Regions from separate parts of the Nocardiopsis sp. NPDC050513 genome, predicted to be linked through region 1. Evidence: predicted binding sites of a transcription regulator. Region 1 holds the regulator's gene; each other region holds the start of a gene.
The links. The regulator HrcA, encoded in region 1, represses chaperone genes, less so after heat shock. The targets are predictions, from matches to a motif close to TTGGCACTCTCNNNNNGAGAGTGCCAA.
Positions count from the first base shown of each region.

Region 2: the regulator HrcA is predicted to act here: its motif matches at 5,427-5,453, upstream of groES (co-chaperone GroES).
Region 3: the regulator HrcA is predicted to act here: its motif matches at 3,792-3,818, upstream of groL (chaperonin GroEL).

Region 1 is NZ_JBITHK010000002.1:196,119-203,290, forward strand. Features, by position in the region: gene ACIBFB_RS03580 (histidine triad nucleotide-binding protein) at 14-364, opposite strand; gene ACIBFB_RS03585 (SigE family RNA polymerase sigma factor) at 709-1,239, shown strand; gene ACIBFB_RS03590 (hypothetical protein) at 1,236-1,952, shown strand; gene ACIBFB_RS03595 (16S rRNA (uracil(1498)-N(3))-methyltransferase) at 2,083-2,820, opposite strand; gene dnaJ (molecular chaperone DnaJ) at 2,817-3,956, opposite strand; gene hrcA (heat-inducible transcriptional repressor HrcA) at 3,961-4,974, opposite strand; gene ACIBFB_RS03610 (DUF3097 domain-containing protein) at 5,186-6,025, shown strand; gene ACIBFB_RS03615 (DUF4870 domain-containing protein) at 6,156-7,172, shown strand, end outside.
Region 2 is NZ_JBITHK010000017.1:96,669-103,840, reverse strand. Features, by position in the region: gene ACIBFB_RS24695 (GTP-binding protein) at 1-486, shown strand, start outside; gene guaB (IMP dehydrogenase) at 578-2,068, opposite strand; gene ACIBFB_RS24685 (sigma-70 family RNA polymerase sigma factor) at 2,396-3,052, opposite strand; gene groL (chaperonin GroEL) at 3,257-4,870, opposite strand; gene groES (co-chaperone GroES) at 4,991-5,299, opposite strand; gene ACIBFB_RS24670 (SAM-dependent methyltransferase) at 5,573-6,814, shown strand.
Region 3 is NZ_JBITHK010000003.1:103,070-110,241, forward strand. Features, by position in the region: gene ACIBFB_RS05670 (ABC transporter ATP-binding protein) at 1-1,472, shown strand, start outside; gene ACIBFB_RS05675 (hypothetical protein) at 1,495-1,914, opposite strand; gene groL (chaperonin GroEL) at 1,995-3,626, opposite strand; gene ACIBFB_RS05685 (ABC transporter permease) at 3,928-4,728, opposite strand; gene ACIBFB_RS05690 (ATP-binding cassette domain-containing protein) at 4,746-5,717, opposite strand; gene ACIBFB_RS05695 (PadR family transcriptional regulator) at 6,097-6,714, opposite strand; gene ACIBFB_RS05700 (ubiquitin-like small modifier protein 1) at 6,836-7,114, opposite strand.

The DNA.
Region 1 (7,172 bases):
GGGGACCGGAGCCCTACCCGGGCGGCCAGTTCAGACCGCGCCCGCCCAGCAGGTGCCCGTGCAGGTGGAACACCGTCTGCCCGGCGCCGCTGCCGGTGTTGAACACCAGGCGGTACCCCGACTCGGCCACGCCCTCCGCCTCGGCCACCTCACGGGCCTCCAACGCGATCTCGTCCAGCAGCCCCGTCCCGGCGGCGGCCGCGGCCGCGGCGTCCGGGTGGTGGTCGCGCGGGACGATCAGCACGTGGGTGGGCGCCTGGGGGTTGATGTCGCGGAAGGCGACGGTGCGCTTCCCCTCGCGGACGATCTCGGCGGGCACCTCCCCCCGCACGATCTTGCAGAACAGGCAGTCGGCCTCGGCCATCGCGTACCTCCGTCGGGGGACTGCCGCCCGGATCGTTCCCGTGCGCGGGCCCGCGCGGGGGGCTCCGTGGCGGCCGTCTCGGAATGTCCGGTCCCCATGATGCCGCAGGTCCCGCCCACCGCACGCCATCGGGTTCGGAACCGGAAACCCTGGTACCGCGTCTCCTTTGGGAGAAGCACGATAGGCTTTGCACCCGTGCGCGGCGGGTCGTCGGCCTCCTCCGCCGACGTCCACCCTCCGGCGTGTTCGGCCTGAAACGCACCCCTACTTGGAAAAGAAGAGGTATGCCCTTTCGTAAACCCCGCGACAAGGGTGTGCGTCGAACTGATGTGACGACTGAAACCATGGTGGCGGGAGCCACCACGGCTTCCCTCGCCGTTGCCTGGGACGCCGACCACGCGGTGACCGAGCTCTACCGTGAGCACTACCGTCCCCTGGTCCGTCTCGCCTCGCTGCTCGTCCGGGACCACGCGACCGCGGAGGAGGTCGTGCAGGACTCCTTCGTCGCCATGCACTCGGCCTGGCGACGCCTGCGCGATCCCAACAAGGCCCTGTCCTACCTCCGGCAGGCGGTCGTGAACAAGGCCCGGTCGGTTCTGCGCCACCGGGCCGTCGTGGAGAAGCACGCGCCCAAGGCGCTGCCCGACGCTCCCAGCGCGGAACACGGCGCCATGAGCCAGTTGGAACGCGAGGCCGTCATCAGGGCCCTGCGCAAACTACCCACCCGTCAGCGAGAGGCCATCGTGCTCCGGTACTACGGCGACCTGTCCGAGGCGCAGATCGCGGACGCCATGGGGATCAGCAAGGGCGCGGTGAAGAGTCACACGTCCCGTGGCATCTCCGCACTCCGCTCTGTCCTGGAGCAGACGACATGACCAGTCCATCCGAGAACGACGCGTTCGAGAGCCGGCTCCGCTCGGTCCTGAGATCCGAGGCGGACGCGGTCGAGCCCTCCGCCGAGGCCCTGAACCTGATCCGTGAGCGGACCGAACGCGGACGCGGCTGGGCGTGGTTCGGACTGCCCTGGCTACGACCGGCGCTCGCGGTGGCGGGAGCGGTCCTGATCGCCGCGTCTGTGGTCATCTCCAGCCCCGAGGTCCGCGACCACGTACTGGAGATGACCACGGCGGGCGCCGACCGCGAGGGCACGCCCCAGGCCGCCGAGCCCTCCGGGGACGGCGTCGCCACCGACGCTCCCACCCCCGACGCGGGCGGTGGGACTCCGGCTCCGGAGCCGGAGCCCACTGACGCTCCGACGCCCACCCCGGAACCCTCGCGGGCGCCGTCCTCGTCGCCCGACGACATCCAGGCCAGCGCGACCTGCACCCCGGTGGAAGCCACCCCCACCGACCGGGAGAGCTCCGACGGCGCGCAGCCGTCGACGCCCCCCGCGGACGAGTGCGCCACCCCCGACGACGAGCCCACCGACGACGACTCCGAGGGCGGCACCGGCGGCACCGGCGGCGGTGAGGACGGCTCGGGCCAGGACGGCGGCTCGGACGGTGCGGGGAACGGCGGCCAGTCGCCCGGGGACAGCGCGGGCGGCACGGACACGACCAACGCTCCGGTGGAGTCCACGGTGCGCTGACCAGACGTCCGCAGCGAGCGCGGGGGCGTGCCCGGGACCGGATCCCGGGCACGCCCCCATGTCATGTCGTCCGTGCGCGCCCCGACCTCACGCGTGCCGCGGACCGTTCGTCACGCCCGGCGGGCGCCCCTCACCATCGACCGGTGCGCGTCTGGAGCACCGACAGCGCCGCCACCCCGGCGGTGGAGGTGCGCAGGACCGTCGGGCCCAGCAGGGCCGGGACCGCCCCGGCAGCGGTGAAGTCGTCGAGTTCGCCGTCGGAGAAGCCGCCCTCGGGACCGACCACCAGGACGATCCCGGCCGCGTCGCCCCGGGGCAGGTCCAGGTCGGCCAGGCGCCGGGCGCCGTCCTCGTGCAGGACGACGGCGAGGTCGGCCCCGGCCAGCAGCGCCGTCACGGCCGTGCGGTCGGCGAGGTCCGACACCTGCGGCAGCCGCCCCCGCCGCGCCTGCTTGGCGGCCTCCCGGGCGGTGGCGCGCCACCTGCCCAGGGACTTGGCCGCCCGGTCGCCCTTCCAGCGGGTGACACAGCGTTCGGCCGCCCAGGGCACGACGGTGTCCACCCCCGCCTCGGTCATCATCTCCACGGCCAGCTCGCCGCGGTCGCCCTTGGGCAGGGCCTGGACGACGGTCAGGCGCGGGCTGGGCTCGGGTTCGTCCCACCGGTCGACCACGCGGCAGACGATGCCGTCCTTGGCGACCCCGGTCACCGTGCAGCGCGCACGTCGGCCGAGGCCGTCGGACAGGTCCACCGTCTCGCCCTCGCGGATCCTGCGGACGACCGCCGCGTGCCGTCCCTCCGGACCCGACACCTCGATCCGGTCGGCCGCCAGGTCGGCGGTCCCGACGAGGAAGACCGGCGGGGTCACTTGGCTCCGAAGGCGTCGCGGAGCTTGGCGAACAGGCCGCCGTGTCCCGGACTGAACCGGCCCGGCGACTGGTCCTCGCCGCGCAGCTCGGCGAACTTGCGCAGCAGGGCCTCCTGCTCCTCGTCGAGTTTGGAGGGGGTCTCCACGTCGACGCGGATGCGCAGGTCGCCCCGCCCGCCTCCGTCGAGGTGGGTGACGCCCTTGTTCGGCAGGGTGATGACGTGGCCGGAGTTGGTGCCGGGGCGCAGGTCGATGTTCTCCGTGCCGTCGAGGGTGTCGAAGGCGAAGGAGGCGCCCAGCGCGGCCGCCGTCATGGGAACGGTCACCGTGCAGTGGAGGTCGTCGCCCCGGCGCTCGAAGGTGGGGTGGGGACGCTGGAGGATCTCCAGGATGATGTCGCCGCGCGGTCCGCCGTTGGGGCCGACCTCGCCCTCGCCCGCGAGCTGGATGCGGGTGCCGTCGTCGACGCCGGCGGGGATCTTGACCGTGCGGGTCACCTTCTCCCGCACCCGGCCCTCGCCCGCGCAGTCGGCGCAGGGGTCGGTGATGACCGTGCCCTGGCCCGAGCACTGCGGGCAGGGGCGCGAGGTCATGACCTGGCCGAGGAAGGAACGGGTGACCTGGGAGACCTCACCCTGGCCGTGGCACATGTCGCAGGTGGTGCGGTGCGACCCGGCGGCCGTCCCCTCGCCCTGGCAGGTCTCGCACAGGATCGCGGTGGGGAAGGTGATGTCCTTGCTGACGCCGAAGGCGGTCTCCTTCAGATCCAGCTCGACGCGGATCTTGATGCTGCGTCCACGACGGACCCGTTCACGCGGCCCCCGCGCGCCGGGCTGACCGCCGCCGAAGAACGCGTTCATGATGTCGTCGAACGCGAACCCGCCCGCGCCGCCGAAGCCGCCGGGGCCGCCGCCCGCCGGAGCGTAGGGGTCCTGGCCCATGTCGAACATCCGGCGCTTGTTCTCGTCGGAGAGGACCTCGTAGGCCTGGGTCACCTCCTTGAAGCGCTCCTGGGTGGCGGGGTCCGGGTTGATGTCCGGGTGCAGCTCGCGTGCGAGCCGGCGGTACGCCTTCTTGATCTCGTCCTTGGACGCGTCACGACGCACCCCGAGAACCTGGTAATAGTCTCTGGCCACTGAGTTACTGTCCTGCCAAAATCTGTCCGACATACCGGGCCACCGCGCGTACGGCGCCCATCGTTCCCGGGTAGTCCATCCGGGTGGGACCCACGACTCCGATCTTGGCCAGCGACTGGTTTCCCACGCCGTAGCCGGCCGACACGATGGAGGTGGACCGCAGACCCTCGTGGAAGTTCTCCTCGCCGATGCGCACGGTCAGCATCGAAGGGTCCTTCGCCTCACCCAGCAAACGGATGAGGACCATGTTCTCTTCCAGTGCTTCCAGAACGTCCCGCAGACTGGCCGCGAAGTCCACCGCCGCGAGGTTGGCGGTCCCGGCCAGGACGATCTTCTCCTCGTGCCGCTCGACCAGGCTCTCCAGCAGGACCGAGAGGACCGAGACGGCCATGGGGCGGTGTTCGGGGTCGATCTGGGCGGGGAGGTCGTCCACCGCGTCCGGGACGTCGCCGAGGGGAAGTCCCGCGATGGCCCGGTTCAGCATGGAGCGCAGATCGCCGACCGCGCTCTCGCTGATCTCGCCCGCGCCGTCGATCACCCGCTGCTCGACCCGGCCCGTGTTGGTGATGACGACCATCATCAGCCGCATCGCCCCCAGGGGCACCAGTTCCACGTGCTGCACCGACGAACGGGTCAGGGAGGGGTACTGGACGATCGCGACCTGGCGGGTGAGCTGGGCGAGCAGGCGCACCGTGCGCGCGATGATCTCGTCGAGGTCCACGGCTCCGGTGAGGAACGACTCGATCGCACGCCGCTCGGCCGCCGACAGCGGCTTGACCGAGGAGAGGCGGTCGACGAAGAGGCGGTAGCCCTTGTCGGTCGGCACGCGCCCGGCACTGGTGTGCGGCTGGGTGATGTAGCCGTCCTCCTCGAGGGCGACCATGTCGTTGCGGATGGTCGCGGGAGAGACCCCGAGACGGTGCCGGTCGGCGAGGGACTTGGACCCCACGGGCTCGTTGGTGTTGACGAAGTCCTCGACGACCGCACGCAGGACCGCGAGCTTGCGCTCATCCAGCAACTCGCCACCTCCTGGCACTCCGTGGTCCTCAGTGCTAATTCTATGCCCGGCCGCAAACGCGGTCGGCTACCCACGAGTACTAACGCGGCCTCCGATCCCCGATCTTCCCTCCTGGCCCGGCTGACGCCGGCCAGGCGGGCGGCGGCCGTGTCGGCCGCCGCACCCGATCGCCTCACGGGGCGCGGACCCCGCACCAGTAGACTGCACGACCGTGGCTACCAAGGGAACCGGCCGCTACGGCCGCGACGTGCTGGCCGAGGACTGGCGACGGCCCGGGAGGCGCGCGGTCCGCGAGACGCCGCTGAGCCGGGACCTGGTCGTGGAGGACGCCGAGGAGACGTTCTGCGGCGCCGTGGTGGCCTGGGACAAGGCGACCGTGACCCTGGAGGACCGGCACGGCCGGCGCCGCGTGTTCGATCTGGAGCCCGCGGCGTTCCTGGTGGACGGCGAGCCGGTCACCCTCGTCCGCCCCGCCGGGGCGCCGAGGGGGCCGCTGCGCAGCGCCTCGGGCTCGGTCGCGGTGACGGGCGCCCGGGCGCGCACGGCACGCGAGAGCCGCATCTACGTCGAGGGCGCGCACGACGCCGAGTTGGTCGAGAGGGTCTGGGGCCACGACCTCCGGGTGGAGGGTGTGGCCGTGGAGTTCCTCGAGGGCGTCGACGACCTGCCCGCGATCGTCGCGGAGTTCGCGCCCGGCCCCGGCCGCCGGCTGGGCGTCCTGGTGGACCACCTGGTGCCCGGGTCGAAGGAGAGCAGGATCACCGCACAGATCCGCGGCGACCACGTGCTGGTGACCGGACACCCCTACGTCGACGTCTGGCAGGCGGTGCGCCCCCGCAGCGTGGGCATCGCGGCCTGGCCGGAGGTGCCCCGGGGTGTCCCCTGGAAGGAGGGGGTGGTCCGGGCCCTGGGCTGGCGGACGGACACCGGTGGGGCCTGGCGCCGGATCCTGGGGTCGGTCCGCTCGTACGCCGACCTGGAACCGTCCCTTCTCGGCCGCGTGGAGGAGCTCATCGACTTCGTTACGGGACCGCATCCCGGCGAACACTAGGATTCACACCAGGCGACGGCGAGGACGCCCTGCGTCCGGTCGTGCCGGTCGCCCGTCCCGGGCCCTCCGCGGTCGTCGGCACAGACCCCCAGACAACAACCGCCCCTCAGCAGCGGAGCCAAGGATCAGCATGAGCGAGACCCCGACGAACCCCCCGTCCCCGGAGGACCCGCAGGGTCAGCCGCCGGAGCAGCCCCCGTCGGCCCCGGAACGGCCGGACCAGGCCCAGGCGCAGGGGTCCGCGCAGCAACCGCCCGCACAGCCCGGGCCGACCCAGCCGTCCGGTGAGCAGTCGCCGTACGCGCCGGGGCCGGAGGCAGCTCAGCCCCTGCCCCCGGGCCACGGCCAGCCCTCCGGCGGGCAGCCCCCCTACACGGCCCAGCCGGTGCAGCAGCAGCCCTACGCGGGCCAGCCCGGATACGCGCAGTCCTCCGGCGGCCAGCCGCCGTACGCGCCGCGGCCGGAGGGAGGCCACCCGTCCGGTGGCCAGCCCGGCCACGGACAGCCCTCGGGCGGGCAGCCGGGCTACGGACAGCCCTCGGGCGGGCAGTCCGCCTACGCTCCCCGGCCCGAGGCCCCGCAGCCCTACGCTCCCCAGCCCGACCAGGCTCAGCCCCAGGCCTATCCCCAGCAGCCCGCGCCGGGCCAGGCGGGGCAGCCGTTCCAGGGCCAGCCGGTGCAGGGCCAGCAGCCGTCGGGCGGCCAGCCGGGCTTCGCCCCGCCGCCCGGCGCCCCGGGGCAGCCGCCGTACGCGCCGCAGCCGGAGGCCGCGCCCCCGCAGTCCTACGGCCAGCAGCTCGCGGCAGCTCAGTCCGGATTCGCTCCCCGGCCCGGTCAGCCGGCCCAGCCCGGATTCGGACAGCCCCAGCCGCCGCGGTTCCCCGGCGCCCAGGCGCCGCACGGTCAGCCCGGCCCCTACGGTCAGCCTCCCGCTCCGGCCGACGACGGCACCCTCGTGTCGATGATCGCGCACCTGTCCGGGTTCGTGGTCGCCTTCCTCGGGTGGATCCCGCCCCTGGCGATCTACCTCGCCAAGCGCGACCAGTCGCCGACCGTGCGGCACCACGCGTCGGAGGCGGCCAACTTCCAGTTGACGCTGCTCATCCCCTACGTCTTCGCCTGCGTGGTCTTCATCGGACTGGGTATC
Region 2 (7,172 bases), on a different contig from region 1:
GTGGCCGAGCTCAACGGCGACCACGTGCCCGAGACCGAGGAGTACGGCATCTCCAGCGTGGTGTTCCGCTCGGACCGGCCCTTCCACCCCGGCCGGCTGTGGGACCTGGTCTCCGAGCGCCTGGACTCGGGCGCGTTCGGCCGCGTGCTGCGGTCCAAGGGGTTCTTCTGGCTCGCCACGCGCGCCCGGATCAGCGGGCTGTGGTCGCAGGCCGGCCCGGTCGCCCGCTTCGAACCCTCCGGAACGTGGAACCCCGGCGACGCCCACCTGCTCGGTCACACCCATGGGGAGCACGACGCCGCCGACACCGTCCCCCCGCGCCAGGAACTGGTGTTCATCGGCACGGGACTGCGCCACGCCGCACTGGACGCGGCGCTGCGCGCGTGCCTGCTCACCGACGCCGAACTCACCGCCTCCTGGGAGGGCCTGCCCGACCCCTTCCCCGAGTGGGACGTGCGCGGGGCGCACGCGGGGCACGCCCACTGACCCGCCCCTCGCCCTCGGCGGACGCCTCCGGCGCTGTGATCCCTGCCCCGGCGGCGCCGGGGGTGTCGCCGGGCGCGGGGAGCCGGGCCGGTCAGCGCACGTTGTAGTTCGGGGCCTCGACGGTCATCGTGATGTCGTGCGGGTGGCTCTCCCGCAGCCCGGCGCTGGTGATGCGCATGAGCTGGCCGCGTTCGCGCAGTTCGGGGACGGTGCGGGTGCCCGCGTACCACATCGACTGGTGCAGCCCGCCGACGAGCTGGTGGGCCACCGCCTGGAGCGGGCCGCGGAACGGCACCTGGCCCTCGATGCCCTCGGGGATGAGCTTGTCCTCGGCCGCGACCTCGGCCTGCGCGTAACGGTCCTTGGAGAAGGAGCGGCCGCGCATGGCGCCCAGCGAGCCCATGCCCCGGTAGGCCTTGAACTGCTTGCCGTTGATGAAGATCAGCTCGCCCGGGCTCTCCTCGACACCGGCGAGGAGGCTGCCGAGCATGACCGTGCTGGCACCGGCCACGATCGCCTTGGCGATCTCGCCGGAGTACTGGAGCCCGCCGTCCGCGATGAGCGGCACGTCGGCCGGACCGCACGCCTTGGCGGCCTCCAGGACGGCGGTGAGCTGCGGCGCGCCCACACCGGCCACCACGCGGGTGGTGCAGATGGAGCCCGGACCGACCCCGACCTTGACCGCGTCGGCGCCCGCGTCCACGAGCAGCTGGGCCCCGGCCCGGGTGGCGACGTTGCCCGCCACGATGTCGGCGCGGGAGTTGGCCTTGAGCTTGGCGACCATGTCGGCCAGGCCGGCCGAGTGGCCGTGCGCGGTGTCGACGACGATGAAGTCGACCCCGGCCTCCACCAGCAGCTTGGCGCGCTCCTCGGCCTCGGTGCCGACGCCGACGGCGCCGCCGACGACGAGGCGGCCGTCGGCGTCCTTGGTGGCGTTGGGGAACTGCTCGCTCTTGATGAAGTCCTTGACGGTGATCAGGCCGCGCAGGCGGTTCCGGCCGTCGACGATCGGCAGCTTCTCGACCTTGTGCTTGCGGAGCAGCTCGAAGGACTGCTCGCGGGAGACCCCCACGGGGGCGGTGACCAGCTCGCCCGTGGTCATGACGTCGCGGACCAGGCGGGCGCGGTCGGTCTCGAAGCGCATGTCCCGGTTGGTGACGATGCCGACGAGGGAGCCGTCGGGGTCGGTGACCGGGACGCCGGAGATGCGGTAACGGGCGCACAGGCGCTCGACCTCGGCGAGGGTGTCGTCCGGGCGACACGTGACCGGGTCGGTGACCATGCCCGCCTCGGACCGCTTGACCAGGTCGACCTGGCCCGCCTGGTCCTCCGCCGAGAGGTTGCGGTGCAGGACGCCCGCGCCGCCCTGGCGGGCCATCGCCACGGCCATGCGCGCCTCGGTGACCGTGTCCATCGCCGCCGACAGCAGCGGGATGCTCAGCTCGATGTTGCGCGAGAGCCGGGTGGTGGTGTCCACCTCGCCGGGCTGGAGGTCGGAGTAGGCCGGGACGAGGAGCACGTCGTCGTAGGTGAGTCCCGGGGGCAGCAGTTTGTCCCCGTAGTCGCTGTACTCGTCACTCATGACACAACCTCCGCTGTCCCGGCACACCTGCGCGGATTCGCCCCCGCGTGTCACCTCATCCTAGGCCGTGGCCCCGGCCGCCTCATGAGGAAAGGCGCGTTTGCCCCGTCGCCGCGGGCCGAAAGTGACCAGTCTCACCGTTTGAGACGGGCGGGCGCATCCGACGGGAGCGGCGCCCGGGGACCGTCCGGCGCTCGTGTCTTCCTCCAGTCGGCCGGGTTCGCTCAGTGCGGGCGCCGACGCCCGGGCGCGGGGTGGAGGCAGTATCCCCGCGGCGGTCTCGGACGGTTCGGGCAGACCGGGCGCGAGCGCGCTCGGCGGCCGTGCTCAGGGGAGGAGTCTGTTCGCCAGGGCCACCTGCCGAAGCCGAGCAATAGCTCGGTGCTGGGCAACCCGTACCGCTCCCGCCGACATCCCAAGTACATGTCCCGTCTCATCCGCCGTCAGGCCGGCGATCACCCTCATGACCAGCAAGTTCCGTTGTCTTTCCGGGAGCTCGTCCAGCAGCTCCCGCGCCCGCTGGGCCTCGATCACCCGGACCGCGGCCTCCTCGGGCCCCGGCCCGTCGTCGGCCGGTTCCGGGACGGTGTCGGTAGGCACCAGCTCCACCCGCCCCGCGCCCCGCAGGGTGTCGGCGACCTTGTGCGCCGCGATGCCGAACACGAAGGACGCGAAGGGCCGCCCCCGGTCCTGGTAACGCGGGATCGCCGTGAGCAGGGCGATGCACACCTCCTGCGCCACATCGTCGGAGTAGTGGGCCAGCCCGGAGACCCGCGCCAGGCGGGCACGACAGTACCGGACCACCATGGGCCGCACCTCGCGCAACAGCGAATCCATGGCCCCGTCGTCCCCCTGGACCGCGAGTGACCCCAGATGGTTCAAACCCGTGTCGCGCGTCGCCGGATCCGCCTCCGGGTGCGTTCCGTCCCGGTGCGCTCCCGGCCGCCGCGCGGTCACGCCCCCCCGGGCGCCTGCATCCGTCACGTAACGAATGATGCCCGCAACGCGGGACCCAACCGCTCCAATCGACAACTACAGAATGGTCACGTTTTGGGAAAAACGCCCGAAAACGCCACACAATTCGGCGGGGGAATCGGGAATACCGTGGTAGTGGACGGGGGCGGAGCGACGACGCGCCCCGCCCCCGAAGAAGCCCTCCCGGGGCCCGTGCCCCGGGACGCGGGGCTCCTAGTGGCCGTGCCCGTGGCCGTGGCCGTTCGCGTCCTCGTCCTCCTCGGGCTTGTCCACGACCAGCGCCTCGGTGGTCAGGAGCATGCCCGCGATGGACGCGGCGTTCTGGACGGCGGAGCGGGTCACCTTGACCGGGTCGATGATGCCCTCCGCGGTCAGGTCGCCGTAGGCGCCGGTCGCGGCGTTGAAGCCGTGGCCGACCTCCATCTCCGAGACGCGGTGGGTCACCACGTAGCCCTCGGCGCCCGCGTTCTCCGCGATCCACCGGGCGGGCTCGACCAGCGCGCGGCGGACGATCGCCACACCGGTGGCCTCGTCGCCGCTCAGGCCCAGGTCGTCCAGGGCGGTGGAGGCGTGCACCAGGGAGGCGCCGCCGCCGGCGACGATGCCCTCCTCGATGGCCGCGCGGGTCGCCGAGATGGCGTCCTCCAGGCGGTGCTTCTTCTCCTTGAGTTCGACCTCGGTGGCCGCACCGACGCGCAGGACCGAGACGCCGCCCGCGAGCTTGGCCAGGCGCTCCTGGAGCTTCTCGCGGTCCCAGTCGGAGTCGCTCGCCTCGATCTCCTTGCGGATCTGACGGACGCGGTCCTCGACCTCGCTCTGCTCACCGGCGCCGTCCACGAGCGTGGTGGCGTCCTTGGTGATGGTGACGCGGCGGGCGGAGCCCAGGACGTCCAGGTCGGCGTTGTCCAGGGTCAGGCCGACCTCCTCGGCGATGACCTGGCCGCCGGTCAGGACGGCGATGTCCTGGAGCATGGCCTTGCGGCGCTCGCCGAAGCCGGGGGCCTTGACCGCGGCGACGCTGAGCATGCCGCGCATCTTGTTGAGCACCAGGGCGCCCAGCGCGTCGCCCTCGATGTCCTCGGCGATGATGAGCAGCGGCTTCTTGTCCTGGACGACCTTCTCCAGCAGGGGCAGCAGCTCGTTGAGGTTGCTGATCTTGCCCTGGTGGATGAGGATCCGCGCGTCCTCCAGGACCGCCTCCTGGCGGTCGACGTCGGTGACGAAGTACGGGGAGACGTACCCCTTGTCGAACTGGAGGCCTTCGGTGAAGTCGAGGTCCAGACCGAAGGTCGGGGCCTCCTCCACCGTGATGACGCCGTCCTTGCCGACCTTGTCGAACGCCTCGGCGATGAGGTCGCCGATCTGCGCGTCCTGGGCGGAGTTGGTGGCGACGTAGGCGATGTCGGCGCGCTCCTCGACCGGGCGGGCGCGGTCGAGGAGGATCTCCGACACCTGCGCGGCGGCGGCGTCGATGCCCTTCTTCAGGGACATCGGGGAGGACCCGGCGGCCACGCTGCGCAGGCCCTCGCGGACCAGCGCCTGGGCCAGGACCGTGGCGGTCGTGGTGCCGTCGCCCGCGGCGTCGTTGGTCTTGGTGGCGACCTCCTTGACGAGCTGGGCGCCCAGGTTCTCGTAGGGGTCGTCCAGCTCGACCTCACGGGCGACGGTGACACCGTCGTTGGTGATGGTGGGGGCGCCGAACTTCTTGTCGATGACGACGTTGCGGCCGCGCGGGCCCAGCGTCACCTTGACGGCGTTGGCGAGGCGGTCGACGCCCCGCTCGAGGGCGCGGCGGGCGTCGTCCTCGAACTCCAGGATCTTCGGCATGCTGAGTGCTTCCTCTTGTGGTCACAAACGAACATCCCGCCCGCCCGGCGAAGCGCCGACCGGTGCGGGATGCGGAGAACTGCCTGGCCGGAGGCCCTGAGCGGGCCCCCAGGTCGAGACCTACTTCTCGACGACCGCGAGGAGGTCGCGGGCGGAGAGGACCAGGTACTCGTCGCCGTCGTACTTGACCTCGGTGCCGCCGTACTTGCTGTAGAGAACGACGTCGCCGACCTTCACGTCCAGCGGGACGCGCTTGCCGTTGTCGTCGAGACGGCCCGGGCCCACGGCCAGGATCTCGCCCTCCTGGGGCTTCTCCTTGGCGGTGTCCGGGATGACCAGGCCGGAAGCGGTGGTCTGCTCGGCCTCCAGGGTCTTGACCACGACGCGGTCCTCAAGCGGCTTCAGCACGGTCTTGGTGGCGGTCGACACGGTGTGACCTCCCCCTTCAAGGTTTCGGTGTCCTGTACTTCGGCCCGCGCGCGAGCACGGACCGGTTACGAAAAAGGGGCGACCGCGGCGGCCTGTCGTCGCGGGTGCCAGACCGGCCTCGTCGCGGTTAGCACTCTACCCGCGCGAGTGCCAGAATGGAAATGTGGCGAGGGCCGCTGGTCAGGGCCCCCGCCTGCTCGGGGCGGGAGCGCCGGGGGCGCGGGGTGCGTACCCGGATCCGCACCGCCCACACCGTCGAACGATGGAGGACCCATGCGCGTGCCCGCCTTCGCGGCTCTGCTCACCGACGCGGGCCAGGAGGTGCTCGCGGGCGTGGACCCGAAGGAGGACCGGCTCTCCGTCGCCTCCCACCTGCGCGACGACCCCCGTGTCGCCGCGCTCGCCCCCGATCTTCCCGTGTCGGACCTGGTCAACGCGATTCTGACCCAGGTGGATCTGCGCGAGCGCGGCAGGGCCAAGTTCGGCGGCCGGTCGCAGGAGATGTACTTCACTCCCGACGGCCTGGAGCAGTCCACCCGGCGCGTGGTGGCCGACTACCGCGCCGACCGCACCGCCGCCGTCGCGGACGGGCGCCCCGCGGGCGACCTGTGCTGCGGGATCGGCGCGGACCTGCTCGCCCTGGCCGAACGGGGGGTGTCGGTCGAGGGCGTGGACGCCGACCCGCTGACCGTGGCCGTGGTGCGCGCCAACATCGACGCCCTCGGTCTGGCGGACCGGGCCCGGGTGCGCGAGGGGGACGTGACCGAGGTCGCGCCCGGAGCCTACCCTCTGCTGTTCTGCGACCCCGCGCGGCGCGGCGGTCGGGGCCGGGTGTTCGACCCGGCGGCCTACTCGCCGCCGTGGGACGTGGCGACCGGCCTCGCCCGCGGCTCCTCCGCCGCCTGTCTCAAGGCCGCGCCCGGCATCCCGCACGAGGTGCTGCCCGACGACGCCGCCGCCGAGTGGATCTCGGTGGACGGCGAACTCAAGGAGACGGCGCTGTGGTTCGGTGAACTCGCCGAGGGGCCCCGGCGCCGGGCGACCGTGCTGCACGAGCGGCCGGGGCTGCTCGCCACCGAGGGCGCGGTCGCGCACCTGGACGGGGTACCGGGCCTGGGGCCCGCGCCCGTCGCCCCCGCGCGGCGCTACCTGTACGACCCGGACGCCGCCGTGGTGCGCTCCCACCTCGTCGCCGAGGCCGCCGCGCGGGTGGACGGCGCCCTGCTCGACGAGCGGATCGCCTACTTCACCTCCGAGCGGTCCCAACCCTCGCCGCTGTGGCGCGTCCTGGAGATCACGGACGTCATGCCGTTCTCCCTCAAGAAGCTGCGCTCCGCGCTGCGCGCGCGGGACGCGGGAACGGTGACGATCAAGAAGCGCGGATCCGCGGTGGACACCGAGAAGCTGCACAGGGACCTGCGCGCCTCCGGTTCCGAGGCGGTCACCGTCGTCCTGACCAGGATCGGGGACCGCCCGTACAGCCTCCTGTGCCGGGAGATCCGGGAGCCCGCCTGAGCAGGACCCCCACTGGTACCGCATCGCACTCCGGTCACAGTGCGCGGCCCAGATCGTTACCTCCCGCACGCGGATCTTTGCCCGACCCCTGGGGCTACGGGGGTTCGGGTCGTTACACTGGCGACCGCTGAATGCTTTCCCTTCTCATGGACACCCCCGGAAGGCCTTGGTTGACTGATCCGCGCGCGGTTCGAGCAGCCCTGGCGGCATGCCTCGCGCGTATACGCACAGTCACGCTTGAGTCACGTTAAGGCGTCTTCGCCGCGGGGCGCATCGCACCCGGGGACCATCGAGAACCCGACCGCCCGGAACCACCGTCCCTTCCCCCGGGCCCGGACGGGAGCGCCAGAACCCAAAG
Region 3 (7,172 bases), on a different contig from region 1:
TCGGCGAGGGGGTGCTGGCGGAACTGCGCGAGGAGTTCGTGCACGACGTCCTACGCCTCCCGCTGGGAACGGTGGAACGCGCCGGGACGGGCGACCTGGTGGCGCGCACCGGACGCGACATCGGCCACCTGAGCCACACCGTGCGCAACTCCATCCCGATCATGGTGGTGAGCGCGGTGACGGTGGCGGTGGTGGTCGTCGCCATCGGCGTGGTGCACCCGCTGCTGCTGCTCGCCCTGGCGCCCTCGGTCGCGGTGCTGTGGGTGTCCACCCGCTGGTACGTCCGGCGGGCGCCGGACGGGTACGTGCGGGAGCTGGCGACCTACTCCGACCTGACGCAGGGTGTGACGGACACCGTGGAGGGGGCGCGCACGATCGAGGCGCTCGGGCGGCAGGCGCGCCAGATCGCGCTCAACGACCAGCGGGTGCACCGGGCCTACCTCGCCGAGCGGTACACCCTGTGGCTGCGGACCGTGTGGTACCCGCCGCTGGAGTTCTCCTACCAGTTCCCCACCGCGATGACGCTGCTGGTCGCGGGGGTGCTGCACATGAACGGCGACATCAGCGTGGGCGCGGTCGCGACGGCGGTGTTCCTCAGCGCGCAGCTGTCGGGACCGGTGGAGCGTCTGATCGACGAGATCGACAGCGTGATGATGGGGTTCACCAGCCTCCGGCGCCTGCTCGGCGTCGGGTTGGCCGAGGAGGAGCGGACCGCTCCGGCGGGCCCCGAGCCGACCGCCCCGGGCACGGTGGAGGTGCGCGACGTGCGGTTCGCGTACACGGACACCGAGGTGCTGCACGGCGTGGACCTGGTGGTGCGCCCGGGAGAGCGGCTGGCGATGGTCGGGCCGAGCGGGGCGGGCAAGTCGACGCTCGGGAAGCTGATCGCGGGCATCCACCCGCCGACCTCGGGCGGTGTCCGGGTGGGCGGCGCGGAGCTGTCGGGGCTGCCGCCGGAGGAGCGGCGGCGCCGGGCGATCCTGCTGAGCCAGGAGAGCCACGTGTTCCGCGGGACGATCGCGCAGAACCTGTCGATCGCACTGGACGGGGAGGAGGCCGACGAGGACGCGCTGTGGAAGGCCCTGGCCGCCGTGGACGCCGAGGCCTGGGTCCGCGCGCTGCCCGACGGGCTGGCCACGCGGGTCGGCTCCGGCCAGCTCACGCTGGACCCCGCCCACGTCCAGCAGCTCGCGCTGGCCCGCCTGGTGCTGGCCGACCCGGAGGTGCTGGTGCTCGACGAGGCGACGTCGCTGATCGACCCGCGCTCCGCCCGCCACCTGGAGCGCTCGCTGGGCGGCGTGCTCGCGGGCCGCACGGTGGTGGCGATCGCGCACCGCCTGCACACGGCGCACGACGCCGACCGGATCGCGGTGGTGGAGGACGGCCGGATCAGCGAGCTGGGCACGCACGACGAGCTGCTCGCCCGCGGCGGGGCCTACGCGAGGCTCTGGCGCGCCTGGCACGGGGACTGAGCCCGGCGCCGGGCCAGCGGGTCTACCACGTGTCGGAGCCGGGGAACCTGGAGGTGTCGAGCTCCAGACCGAAGGGCTCCGGCAGGCGGATCTTCGCTCCGGGCTTCACGGCGGTGACGTGGTTGTGGCGTCCGTCACCGAGCAGCTCGTCGAGGGTGACCGAGGGATCCTCCCCGTCGAAGGCGTCGACGAGCGGGTACAGCGGAACCGGGACGTGCGGCACGGTGGGTGTGATGCCGCGGTCATCGAGGATCGCGGCTCGCCAGCCCCCGGGCACGCGCCATTCCCGCCAGATGCTCAGCGAGGAGTCCCGACGAGACCACGGCTGTGCCGAACCGTCCCCGGCTGTCTCCGAACGCACCTCGCGGTACACCTCCGAGCAGAAACCGTACTGCTCCGTACACGCGTTCGCCCGGTGCTCCGCGAAATTGCCTTCGGACACGGCGAAACCGGGCGGCCCCGGAGGGCCGCCCGGTCGTCGCGGGCGAGGTCGCGTACCCGACCTCGGACTCCAGGCGGGACCTAGAAGTCCATGCCGCCCATGCCACCGGTCGGGTCGCCGGCGGGAGCCGCGGCCTTCTCCGGCTTCTCGGCGATGACGGCCTCGGTGGTCAGGAACAGACCGGCGATGGACGCGGCGTTCTGGAGAGCGGAACGCGTGACCTTGGTCGGGTCGATCACGCCCTCCTTGAACAGGTCCGCGTACTCGCCGGTGGCGGCGTTGAGGCCGAACCCGGGCTCCAGGTTCTTGACCTTGTCCGCCACGACGCCGCCCTCGAGGCCGGCGTTGACCGCGATCTGCTTCAGCGGCGCGGCGATGGCGCGGCGGACGATGTCGGCGCCGATGGCCTCGTCGCCGTCCAGGTCGAGCTTCTCGAAGGCCGGGACGCTGGCCTGGAGCAGCGCGACACCACCGCCGGGGAGGATGCCCTCCTCGACCGCGGCCTTGGCGTTGCGGACGGCGTCCTCGATGCGGTGCTTGCGCTCCTTGAGCTCCACCTCGGTGGCGGCGCCGGCCTTGATGACGGCCACGCCGCCGGCCAGGCGGGCGAGACGCTCCTGGAGCTTCTCGCGGTCGTAGTCGGAGTCGGTGCGCTCGATCTCGTTGCGGATCTCGTTGACGCGACCGGCGATCGCGGTGGCGTCACCGGCGCCGTCCACGATGGTGGTCTCGTCCTTGGTGACGACGACCTTGCGGGCGCGGCCGAGCATGTCGAGCTCGGTGTTCTCCAGCTTGAGGCCGACCTCCTCGGTGATGACCTGGCCGCCGGTCAGCACGGCGATGTCGCCGAGCTGGGCCTTGCGGCGGTCACCGAAGCCCGGGGCCTTGACGGCGACGGACTTGAAGGTGCCGCGGATCTTGTTGACGACCAGGGTCTGCAGAGCGCCCTGCTCGACGTCCTCGGCGATGACCATCAGCGGACGGCCGGCCTGGAGGACCTTCTCCACGACGGGGAGGAACTCGTTGTTGTTCGAGATCTTGGAGTTGACGATGAGGATGTAGGGGTCCTCGAGGACCGTCTCCATGCGCTCGAGGTCGGTGGCGAAGTAGGGCGAGATGTAGCCCTTGTCGAAGCGCATGCCCTCGGCGAGCTCCAGCTCGAGCCCGAAGGTCTGCCCCTCCTCGACGGTGATGACGCCTTCCTTGCCGACCTTGTCCATCGCCTCGGCGATGGTCTCGCCGATCTGGGTGTCGCCGGCGGAGATCGAGGCGGTGGAGGCGATCTGCTCCTTGGTCTCGACGTCCTTGGAGAGCTTGCCGAGCTCCTCGTTGATGCGGGCCACGGCGGCCTCGATGCCGCGCTTGAGACCGATCGGGTTGGCCCCGGCGGCGACGTTGCGCAGGCCCTCGGAGACGAGTGCCTGGGCGAGCACGGTGGCGGTGGTGGTGCCGTCACCCGCGACGTCGTCGGTCTTCTTGGCGACCTCCTTGACCAGCTCCGCCCCGATCTTCTCCCACGGGTCCTCGAGCTCGATCTCCTTGGCGATGGAGACACCGTCGTTGGTGATCGTGGGAGCGCCCCACTTCTTCTCCAGAACGACGTTGCGGCCCTTGGGGCCGAGCGTGACCTTGACGGCGTCCGCGAGCTGGTTCATGCCGCGCTCGAGGCCGCGACGGGCCTCCTCGTCGAACGCGATGAGTTTGGCTGCCATTGGGTTCTTGTCCTCCCGTGACCGGGCTGGTACGCGATGGGACGAGGTGTGCGCCCGCGACGGACGACCGCGGCCGCACCGACAACCCCTCTGCCGGTCGCCGCGATCTCGCAACCTCGATCCGGGTTAGCACTCCAGAATGGCGAGTGCTAACCCGGTCCCTTTTTAGCACTCGCCCTGGGAGAGTGCAAACGATGTGGTCACGATTTCCCCGTCGCTCTCACCACCGTTTACCTGGGACGATCCGGCGCGAGCTGCGGATTTCGCGGTCAGTGGACACGCCCGGGCGGGCCGCTCCGGCTCAGCGCGCCGACCAGCGGGTCGCGCGGGCGCCGAACGCGAGCGCGACCACCGCCAGGCCGAGCGCCACGGCCCAGCCCACGCCCGCCGTCGCGCCCCACTCACCGGCGAACAGGGCGCGCTCGGCGTCCACGACGTGGGCGACCGGGTTCAGGCGGGAGAGCGTGTACAGCCACCCCGGCGCCAGGTCCATGGGCAGCAGCACGCCGGAGAGCAGCATCAGCGGCATCAGCACGGCATTGATGATCGGCGCGAAGACGTAGGTCTCCCTGACCGCCATCGCCGTCAGATACGACACCGTGGCGAGCCCCACCCCGAGGACGGCGAGCAGCGCCAGACCCGCGGCCGCTCCCAGGGGCGCGACCCGGAACCCGAATGCGACCACCAGAACCAGGATGAGCAGTGCCTGCGCGAGCATCAGCGTCACGTCCCGCAGCACGCGGCCCAGCAGCAGCGACACCCGGCTCGCCGGGGAGACCAGCATCCGTTCGTACGCGCCCGAGGCCATCTCCGGAAGGATCCCGAACCCGGCGAAGCCGCTGGTGAACAGGGCGAGCATGACGAGGAGCCCTGGCACGAACCACCGCCAGGAACCCTCGCCCGCGGGTCCGCCCAGCCCGTCGAGCAGCGGTGAGAACAGCGCCAGGTAGAGCACCGGCTGCAACATCCCGAACAGGAGCATCGCCGGGCGCCGCAGCACCGGTTGCGCCTGCCTCTGGAACACGACCCAGGTGTCGCGCACGGGTGTCCCCCTTCGTCTCGTCTCCGGTCCCGTCGCCCTCGTCACGGATTTCCCTCCCATGCGCTCTGACTCCGTGGTCACCGCTCTCCCTCGCGCAGACTGCGGCCGGTCAGGGAGAGGAAGACGTCGTCGAGTGTCGGCCTGCTCACGCTCACGGCGAGGGGGACGACCCCCTCCTGGTCGAGCGCTCGGAGCAGGCCCGGCAGGGCGGCGTCGCCGTGTTCCACCCGGAACCGCACCTCGGGTTCGCGGCCCGCCCGCGCCACGACCTCCGCCGTGCCCGCGGACAGCACCCGTTCCGCGACCTTCGCCCCCGTGCGCGCGGCGTCCCCGTCCTCGGTGGTGAACGTCACGAGGTCGCCGGACACCCGGCCCTTGAGCGCGTCGGCGGAGCCGTCGGCGATGACCCGGCCGTGGTCGATGACCAGGACCCGGTCGGCCGCGCCGTCCGCCTCCTCCAGGTAGTGGGTGGTCACCACGACGGTGGTGCCGAACTCCTCCCGGAGACGGGCGACGCGCTCCCACAGGTGGGCGCGGCTCTGGGGGTCGAGGCCGGTGGAGGGCTCGTCGAGGAACAGCAGCCGGGGGTGGTGGATGAGCCCCATGGCGACGTCCAGGCGGCGGCGTTGGCCTCCGGAGAGCCCGGTGACCGCCCGATCGGCCGCGCCGTCGAGCTCCAGCAGGTCGAGCAGGTCGTTCGCGCGGCGGCGCGCGGTGCGCCGGTCGAGCCCGTACAGCAGGCCTTGCGCGTACAGCTCGTCGCGGGCGCGCTGGTCGTCCGCGGCGCCGTGCCCCTGACCGACGAACCCGATCCGCCGCCGCACCTCAGCGGGCTCGGTGCGCACGTCGTGACCGGCGACGCGGGCGGTGCCCGAGGTGGGTTGGAGCAGCGTGGTGAGCATGCGCAACGTGGTGGACTTGCCGGCCCCGTTGGGCCCGAGGAGGGCGACCAGTTCGCCCTCGTGGACGTCGATGTCGACGCCCCGGACGGCCTCGACCGTCCGCTTGCCGACCCGGAACGTCCGGGTCAGCTCGCGTGTGTGGATCATCCTCACTCCTGTATTAAAACTTGAATACTGGGATGAGTGTGCCCCATCGACGGATGGTGTTCAAGTTTTAATACGAACCTCTCGGGCGCCCGGTTCCGACGGCCGGGGCGCGCTCCCGGTGCTCTGCGAGGAGGAGCGGCGGTCGGCGGAGTCCACGAGGCTTCGCCCCGCTCACGGAGACGATCGGCGACCTGAACGCGGAGGCCGCCTCAGACCGAGTCCGCGGCGCCATGCGCCCGCGGGGCCGCCCGGACCGACACGTGGCCGCGGAGAGCTGTCTGGGAAGGGCGGCGATCGCCGGGGACCGGTCGGCGGGTCGTGGCCGCGGGCGCCGCGAGCCGGTCGGCGAAGGGGGCGGCAGGCCGAAGGCGTGGAGGGCTCAGTCCGTGACAGGCGGCAGGCCGAAGGCGTCCGGGCCGTCGTCGGCCATCGTGTAGCGGCCCTCCCGCAGAGCGTCGAGCAGCCGCCGGGTCCAGTCCGCCGACGCGTCGACGGTCACCCGCCACAGATCGTACAGCTCCCCCACGTGTTCGGGCTTGTGCTGGAGTCCCTCCGCCGCCGCGGCCCCCCGCAGGTCGGACCGCTTCCCCTCCAGAGCCGCCAGGCGCCGTTCCAGCGCCTCGACCGCCTCGGCCCGGGGCAGCGCCGTCATCAGCGTGACCCCCGCGAACAGCAGCGCGCGGTCGTCGCCCGGGTCGCCCAACGCGTTGCGCAGCAGCCGGTCGGCCTCAGCCTCCCCGTCGGCGGTCAGCTCGTAGGAGGTGCGGTCGACGACGTCGTCGCCCTCGGCCACGAACTCCCGCAGCTTCCCCTCCTCGCTCAGCTTGCGCAGCGCGTGGTAGATCGACCCCCACTTGACGTTGGCCCAGGCGTCGGCGCCCCACGCCATGAGTTCGCGCCCCACCCGGTACCCGTGTGCCTGCCCGTGCATCCGCACCACACCCAGGACCAACAGCCGCGTCGCCGACATCTCCACCCTCGTCCGTCTCGATGCCACCAGCCTACGAGCGGTGCCGACGGGGGCCGACCGGTCCCGGACACGACGAACGGGGTGACACCGTCCCCCCGAGGGGAAGGGGACGGCGCCACCCCGCTCCGGAACGGCGGCGCGCGGCGGCTCAGCAGCCTCCGGCGACCGCCGGGATGATCGAGATCTGGGCGCCGTCGGCCACGTCGGTCTGGAGGCCCTTCTCGAAGCGCACGTCCTCGTCGCCCACGTACACGTTGACGAAGCGGCGGACCTTGCCCGCGTCGTCGAGGATCCGGGCCCGGATGCCCGGGTAGTTGGCCTCCAGGTCGTCGATGACCTCGGCGAGGGTCGCGCCCTCGGCGGACACCTCGGAGGCGTCGTTGGTGTAGGTGCGCAGGATCGTGGGCACGCGGACGCTGGCGCTCATGTCGTGTCTCTTCCTTCGTCGGGTGGGGTGCGGGGACCGGGACGCGTCACCGGGCCCC